Regions from separate parts of the Burkholderia sp. JKS000303 genome, predicted to be linked through region 2. Evidence: predicted binding sites of a transcription regulator. Region 2 holds the regulator's gene; the other holds the start of a gene.
The links. Region 2 encodes FliA, which starts transcription of late flagellar genes. Its sites were predicted from a motif close to CTAAAGTTTNNNNNNNNNNNGCCGNTA; they were not measured.

Region 1 (3,403 bases), 330 kb from region 2:
CTGCTCGATCTTAGAGAAATCGATGTCCGCGCTGACCTGCGAGCGCGCGTTGCCGGCGCCGAAGATCGGCGCGAGGATCGCGTCGATGCGCTTCTGCGTATTGCCCTCGACCTGCTGCACATACTTGAGCTGGCTCGCGTCGAGGCCGGACGCCGACGCGGACTGGGTCAGCAGGTTGCCGTCCTGGTCGACGATCGTCACGTTCTTCGCAGGCATGTCGGGCACGCCGGACGACACCATCCGCGTGATCGCCTGCACCTGGCCGTCGTCGAGCACGCGGCCGGGGTAGAGATCGACGAACACGGACGCGCTCGGCGCTTCCTTGTCGCGCACGAACACCGACGGCTTCGGGATCGCGAGATGCACGCGCGCGCCGCGCACGGCGTTGATCGACTCGATGGTGCGCTGCAGCTCGCCTTCGAGCGCGCGCTGGTAGTTCACCTGCTCGGCGAACTGGCTGATGCCGAATTTCTGGTTGTCCATCAGCTCGAAGCCGACCGAGCCGCCCTTGGGCAGGCCCATCGCGGCGAGCTTGAGGCGCGTTTCATGCACCTGGTTCGACGGCACGAGGATCGCGCCGCCGGCGTCGGCGAACTTGTATGGAACGTTTGCCTGCTGGAGCGCGGTGATGATCGCGCCGCCGTCGCGGTCCGACAGGTTGCTGTACAGCACGCGGTAGTCGGGCGCGCGGCTCCACAGCACGAGCGCGGTGATCACGGCGACCGCGAACGCGACGGCGATCACGAACGGCAGCTTCGGGTTGCCCTTCATCCGCGAGATGCCCGGGATGCGTTCGGCGAAGCCGCCCAACCCGAAGTCCGCGCCAGCGCCGCCCGCCCCCGGCAGCGCGGCGGCCGCGGTGGCGCCTGGCACCGGGCTGGCGAGGCCCGCGCGGGCGTCGGGGTTGATCAGCGAATTGGCCTGCGAATCCATGCGACGAGTTTCTCCGGAGCGGGACGACTGAGCCGCTCGGACGAGCGGACGGACAATGACACGATGCGATTATCGTGATCCGGCGGAGTGTCCGATCGACCGAAAAGAGCGGGGTTTCCCCCGTACTTTCGCGGCTTTGGCGCGCGCTGCGCTGCTATCCTTTTTCGCGATCCGGCATGGTGCGCGTCGTGCGGCACCGGCGGATCGCCCGGCCAGGCCGGGTCTCTTCTCATATGTCTGGGGACAGCATGGCTGCCAACGTCAGCGGAATCGGATCGGTGTTGCAACAGATGCAGGCGATGGCCGCACAGGCGTCCAGCGGGGTCGCAAGCCCGACGGCCGCGCTCGCCGGCTCGGGCGCCGCGACCGCCGGCACGTTCGCGAGCGCGATGAAGGCGTCGCTCGACAAGATCAGCGGCGACCAGCAGCACGCGCTCGGCGAGGCGCAGGCGTTCGAAGTCGGCGCGCCGAACGTGTCGCTGAACGACGTGATGGTCGACATGCAGAAGGCCAACATCGGCTTCCAGTTCGGGCTCCAGGTCCGCAACAAGCTCGTGAGCGCCTACAACGACATCATGCAGATGTCGGTGTGACGCGCGCCGGCCGGCCGCGTCGACGGGCCGGCGGCCCGTACGCCTAAAGCTTTCCGAATTCCTTCCGATAACTGCGGAAGATGGCCGCGTCGTGCAATGCAGGGCGGCGGCCTTCGCATCGTCAACGCATCAAAAGGAGAAGCGCATGTTTTCCCCAGGCCACGCTGGAGCCAGTGCGTACGCGCGTGTCGGCGTCGAGACGGGGGTGATGGGCGCGTCCCCGCACCGGCTGATCGCGATGCTGTACCAGGGCGCGCGGCAGGCCATCGCGCTCGCGCGCCTGCACTTGCAGCAAGGCAACGTGCCGGCCCGCGGCGAAGCGATCGGCAAGGCGATCGGGATCGTCGAGAGCGGCCTGCAGGCCTCGCTGAACCGCGACGCGGGCGGCGAGATCGCCACGCGCCTGGACGCGCTGTACGCGTATATCGGCCGGCGCCTGCTGCAGGCCAATGCGGACGCGAGCGACGCGATGCTGGTCGAGGTCGACGGGCTGCTCGCGACGCTCGAGGAAGCATGGACGGGCATCGCGCCGGAAGTCGCGCGCATGACCGCACAACAGGCAGCGGGCGCGGTGCGATGAATTGCAAGGCCGAGTATTTCGCGCGTTACGAGGCGCTCGCGGCCGTGTCCGGCCGGATGCTGTGCGCGGCGCGCGGGGCGGACTGGAGCGCGCTGCCGGAATTGCAGGCTGAATTCCTGCAACTCGTCGACGGACTGAAGGAGGCCGATCCGGGCGTCACGCTCGATGAATCGGACCTCGGACGCAAGCTCGGCCTGATCCGCCGCATCCTCGCCGACGACGCCGCGATCCGCGATCTCGCGAGCCCGGAAGTCGCGCGGCTGTCCGCGCTGTTCGAGGCGCGGCGCTCGACCAAGGTATTGACCGATCTCTACCGCGCACGCGGGTAGCGTTCGTTGGCCGCGGCCGCGGTTTCCGCGCGCCCGGATTCGCAACGAGGTGGCTGAGGTGAGCAGGCTCCGATCATGACCGGTATCGACTCCGTTGCGGCCGCCCTGCTGGCGAGCCGCCTCGACAGCCTGCTGACCGGCACCGTGTCGGCGCCCGCCGGCGGCGGCGCGACCGCGCAGGTCGGCACGCCGGGCGCCGGCGCGTCGTCGACGTCCGCGGCGAACGGCTCGCCCGCGGCACCGCCTGCCTCCGCGCAAACCGCACTGTCCGATGTCGCGCTCGCGCTCGATGCGATCTCGCGCGTGGGCGGCGCCGCGACGCCCGTGGTCGCCGGGCGAACGCCGCTGCTGGCCGATCCCTCCGTGCTGCTGACCGATCCGGCAACGCCGCCGGCGTCCGGCCCTGCGGCGTCGGCCTCCACGTCTGCCGCGACTGCCACGACTGCCGCCGCGCCGCCCGTCGCGGTGCTGCATGCCGCGCTCGCGCAGGCCGTGAGCGAAAGCGGCCTCTTCTACGAATCCCATCTCGCGCAATGGCTGGCCGGCCAGCGCCCGCTCGCCGCGCTGCTGCGCGAACCGCAGGCGCGACTTGCCGCGCCCGGGCAGGCTGCCGCGGACGGCGCGCAGTTCGACACGTCCGACGTGCTCGACGAACTGCTCGCGCCGCGCTCGTCGCTGCCGGCCGCGGGACGAAACGCCGCGCAGCCGGGCGGCACGATGTCGAACGCACTCGCGCAGAACGCTGCTGCGGGCGCGCGGCAATACGCAGCGTCGGGCGCGGCCGGCATGGCCGCCGATCCGCTCGGCGAGCATGCCGACTTGCGCTGGACGCCCGCGCGCGCCGAGCTGGCCGCCGCGTCGGCCGACCCGCAGGCGCAGACCGCGGCTGCCGTGCACCCGGACGCCGTGCCGATCGTCCGGCAGCAGCTCGATGCGCTCGCGACCGACCAGTTCCGCTGGAGCGGCGA
Region 2 (3,403 bases):
CGCGCACGAACAGCTCGATCTGCGCGAGCGTCTGGTTCGCGAACGAGTTCGACATCACGAACGACGGGTGGCCGGTCGCGCAGCCGAGGTTCACCAGGCGGCCTTCGGCCAGCAGGATCACGCGCTTGCCGTCCGGGAAGATGATGTGGTCGACCTGCGGCTTGATGTTTTCCCACTGGTACTGGCGGGTCGACGCGACGTCGATTTCCGAGTCGAAGTGGCCGATGTTGCAGACGATCGCGTTGTGGCGCATCGCCTTCATGTGGTCGTGGCCGATCACGTGGAAGTTGCCGGTCGCCGTCACGAAGATGTCGGCCTTGTCGGCTGCGTATTCCATCGTCACGACGCGGTAGCCTTCCATCGCCGCCTGCAGCGCGCAGATCGGATCGATTTCGGTGACCCACACGGTCGCGCCCAGGCCGCGCAGCGATTGCGCGCAGCCCTTGCCCACGTCGCCGTAGCCCGCGACGACCGCGACCTTGCCCGCGATCATCACGTCGGTCGCGCGCTTGATGCCGTCGACCAGCGATTCACGGCAGCCGTACAGGTTGTCGAACTTCGACTTGGTGACCGAGTCGTTCACGTTGAACGCCGGGAACGGCAGGCGGCCGTCCTTTTCCATCTGGTACAGGCGGTGCACGCCGGTCGTGGTTTCTTCGGTCACGCCCTTGATGTGCGCGAGACGCTTCGAGTACCAGGTCGCGTCGAGGTCGAGGTGCTTCTCGATCGACTTGTACAGCGCGACTTCTTCCTCGTTGGTCGGCTTCGCGATCACCGAACGGTCCTTCTCGGCCTTCGAGCCGAGGATCAGCAGCAGCGTTGCGTCGCCGCCGTCGTCCAGGATCATGTTCGCGAATTCGCCGTTCGGCCATTCGAAGATGCGGTGCGAGAACTCCCAGTATTCGTCGAGCGATTCGCCCTTGAACGCGAACACCGGCGTGCCGGATTCGACGATCGCGGCAGCAGCGTGGTCCTGCGTCGAGAAGATGTTGCACGACGCCCAGCGAACGTCCGCGCCGAGCGCCTTCAGCGTCTCGATCAGCACGCCGGTCTGGATCGTCATGTGCAGCGAACCCGCGATGCGCGCGCCCTTCAGCGGCTGCTGCGCCTTGTATTCGTCGCGGATCTGCACGAGGCCCGGCATTTCGGTCTCGGCAATGTTCAATTCCTTGCGGCCCCAGCCGGCCAGCGCCATGTCGGCGACGACGTAATCCTTGGAAGCCTGGGAATCAATAATGGCGTTCATCACGCCCTCCTTTCTAAAAAGTTTCTAGATTGGTGACGTGAGCGCCGTTCAGGAAGCGGGGCCGGCGCGAAACCACTGTCTCGCCGCACGGCTGCTTGGTGAAGCTCTCCGAGCCTGGCGGACGCAGAAGGTCCGTCGCAACGCTCCTCGGAAAACGGGAGGGATTGTAGCAAATCGGCGCAAGAATTGCGCGGCACGCGCGGCGTCGGCGCGCGTGAGCACAATGAAAGGGTCAGGTTTCCGCGCCGACCCACGCCTGTTCGCGCAACCGCGCGCGCAGCCGCGCGACGGCCTGGCTGTGCAGCTGGCACACGCGCGACTCGCTGACTTCGAGCACCGCGCCGATCTCGCGCAGGTTCAGGCCCCGCTCGTAGTACAGCGACATCAGCAGCTTCTCGCGCTCGGGCAGCCGCTCGATCGCTTCGACGAGCGCCTCGCGCAGGTGGTCGTCGAGCAGCGCCGACAGCGGATCGGCGTGATCGACGCGGTAGCGGTCGAGGAACGGCTCGTCGTCGGCCGCGCGGTCGAAATCCTCGTAGTAGATGAGCTGGCTGCCGTGCAGGTCCTGCAACATCCCCTGGTATTCGTCGAGCGGCATCTTCAGGTGCTGCGCGATCTCGGCCTCGCTCGCCGAGCGGCCGAGGTGCTGCTCGACCTGGTGCACCGCGTGCTCGACCTCGCGCGACGTCTTGCGCAGGCTGCGCGGCAGCCAGTCGTTGCTGCGCAGCTCGTCGAGCATCGCGCCGCGAATGCGCTGGGTCGCGTAGGTTTCGAACTGCGCGCCCTGGTCTTCCTTGTAGCGGCCGGCCGCATCCATCAGGCCGATCATGCCGGCCTGGATCAGGTCGTCAAGGTCGACGCTCGCCGGCATCTTCGCGACGAGCTGCAACCCCAGGCGCCGCACGAGCGGCGCGTATTGCGCGAGCACGTCGGCCTGGGTCATCTTTCCTTGAGCGTTGTACATCATGGCTCTCTCCTTCGCTCACGCGGCGTGGGCCGCACCCGCCTCATACGACGGCTTGCCGCCCGCGTGGACGGCGCGGCCCGCCCCCGAACGCGGGCGCATCGGCCAGTACAGCAAGTCGGCGGCAATCTGCCGGTAGTCGCGCGCGGCAGCCGACGACGGGAACGCGTCGACCGCGGTATGCCTCAGTGCGCGCGCCCGCTCGACGAGCGGGTCGGCGCTCACGCAGCCGGCATCCGCGATCGACACCGTCAAGTAGCGGCTCGCGACGCCTGCCAGGTTGTCGAAGGCGGTCTTCGCGTCCGTGTGATTGCCGACGTGGTTGGTCAGCACGCGGAACTGCGCGAGCGCGTGCGTGAAATGCAGGCGCTTCATGCACGCGTAGGCCTCGGTGATCGCCTGCGCGGCGACCCGCGTGACGATCAGCACGTCGTGCGCTTCGCGCGCGAGCGCCGAGAGCGCCCCGTCGGCGCCGAGCCGCGCATCGACCAGCACGATGTCGGCCTGGCCGTCGATGAAGTCGCTCAGCTGCGCGTCGCTGTAGCCATCGCGCGCGAGCTGCCCGGCCGCGCACAGGCTGAAGCCGGCGGCCACCCGCGTGCGTTCGCCGTCGCGCAGCGAGGCGCCCGCCAGCGTCGCGGCGGCCGAATGCACGTCCGTGCGCTCGTCGACGACGAGCACGTCCTTGCCGAGCGCGACCAGCGCCGCCGCGAGGTTCAGGACGGTGGCCGTGCAGCCGACGCCCGCCGGCCCGCCCGTCACCGCGACGATGCGCGACGCGCGCCCGGCCAGCAGGCGGCGCAGCCCCTCGGCCTGGTCGATGATCCGTTTATCCAAATCGCACCTCGTGCAGCTCGGCGGTGGAACGTGCGGTCAGTGCGGAAAGCAGCGTCGGCATGTCCTCGTCTTGCGGCACGAAGGGCGAGCCGTCGCGCGGCACACAGAACGCGCTTTTCAGCAGGAATCGGGTCGTCGCGACATACAGGTTCTCCGGCACCTTCTGGCCGGTCGACACGTAGTGGACGGGCAGCTTGTAGCGGATCACCGTGTCGAGCACGCCGCCCAGGTGCGTCGCTTCGTCGAGCTTGGTCAGGATGCAGCCGGCGAGATCCGGGGATGCCGCCTGCGGATGCTCGCCCGCGCTGCGGTACGCCTGGACGACTTCGTTGAGCGTGTCGCCGTGGCTCGTCGCG

Region 1: a site for FliA is predicted at 1,570-1,596, ahead of fliS (flagellar export chaperone FliS). Genes of this name have one in related genera too.

Annotation. Positions count from the first base shown of each region.
Region 1 is NZ_PDBZ01000001.1:1,717,202-1,720,604, forward strand. Features, by position in the region: gene fliF (flagellar basal-body MS-ring/collar protein FliF) at 1-933, opposite strand, end outside; gene fliE (flagellar hook-basal body complex protein FliE) at 1,182-1,526, shown strand; gene fliS (flagellar export chaperone FliS) at 1,672-2,106, shown strand; gene BX604_RS08330 (flagellar protein FliT) at 2,103-2,435, shown strand; gene BX604_RS08335 (flagellar hook-length control protein FliK) at 2,511-3,403, shown strand, end outside.
Region 2 is NZ_PDBZ01000001.1:1,382,998-1,386,400, forward strand. Features, by position in the region: gene ahcY (adenosylhomocysteinase) at 1-1,246, opposite strand, end outside; S-adenosyl-L-homocysteine riboswitch at 1,279-1,401, opposite strand; gene BX604_RS06665 (RNA polymerase sigma factor FliA) at 1,479-2,213, opposite strand; gene BX604_RS06670 (MinD/ParA family ATP-binding protein) at 2,229-3,047, opposite strand; gene flhF (flagellar biosynthesis protein FlhF) at 3,040-3,403, opposite strand, start outside.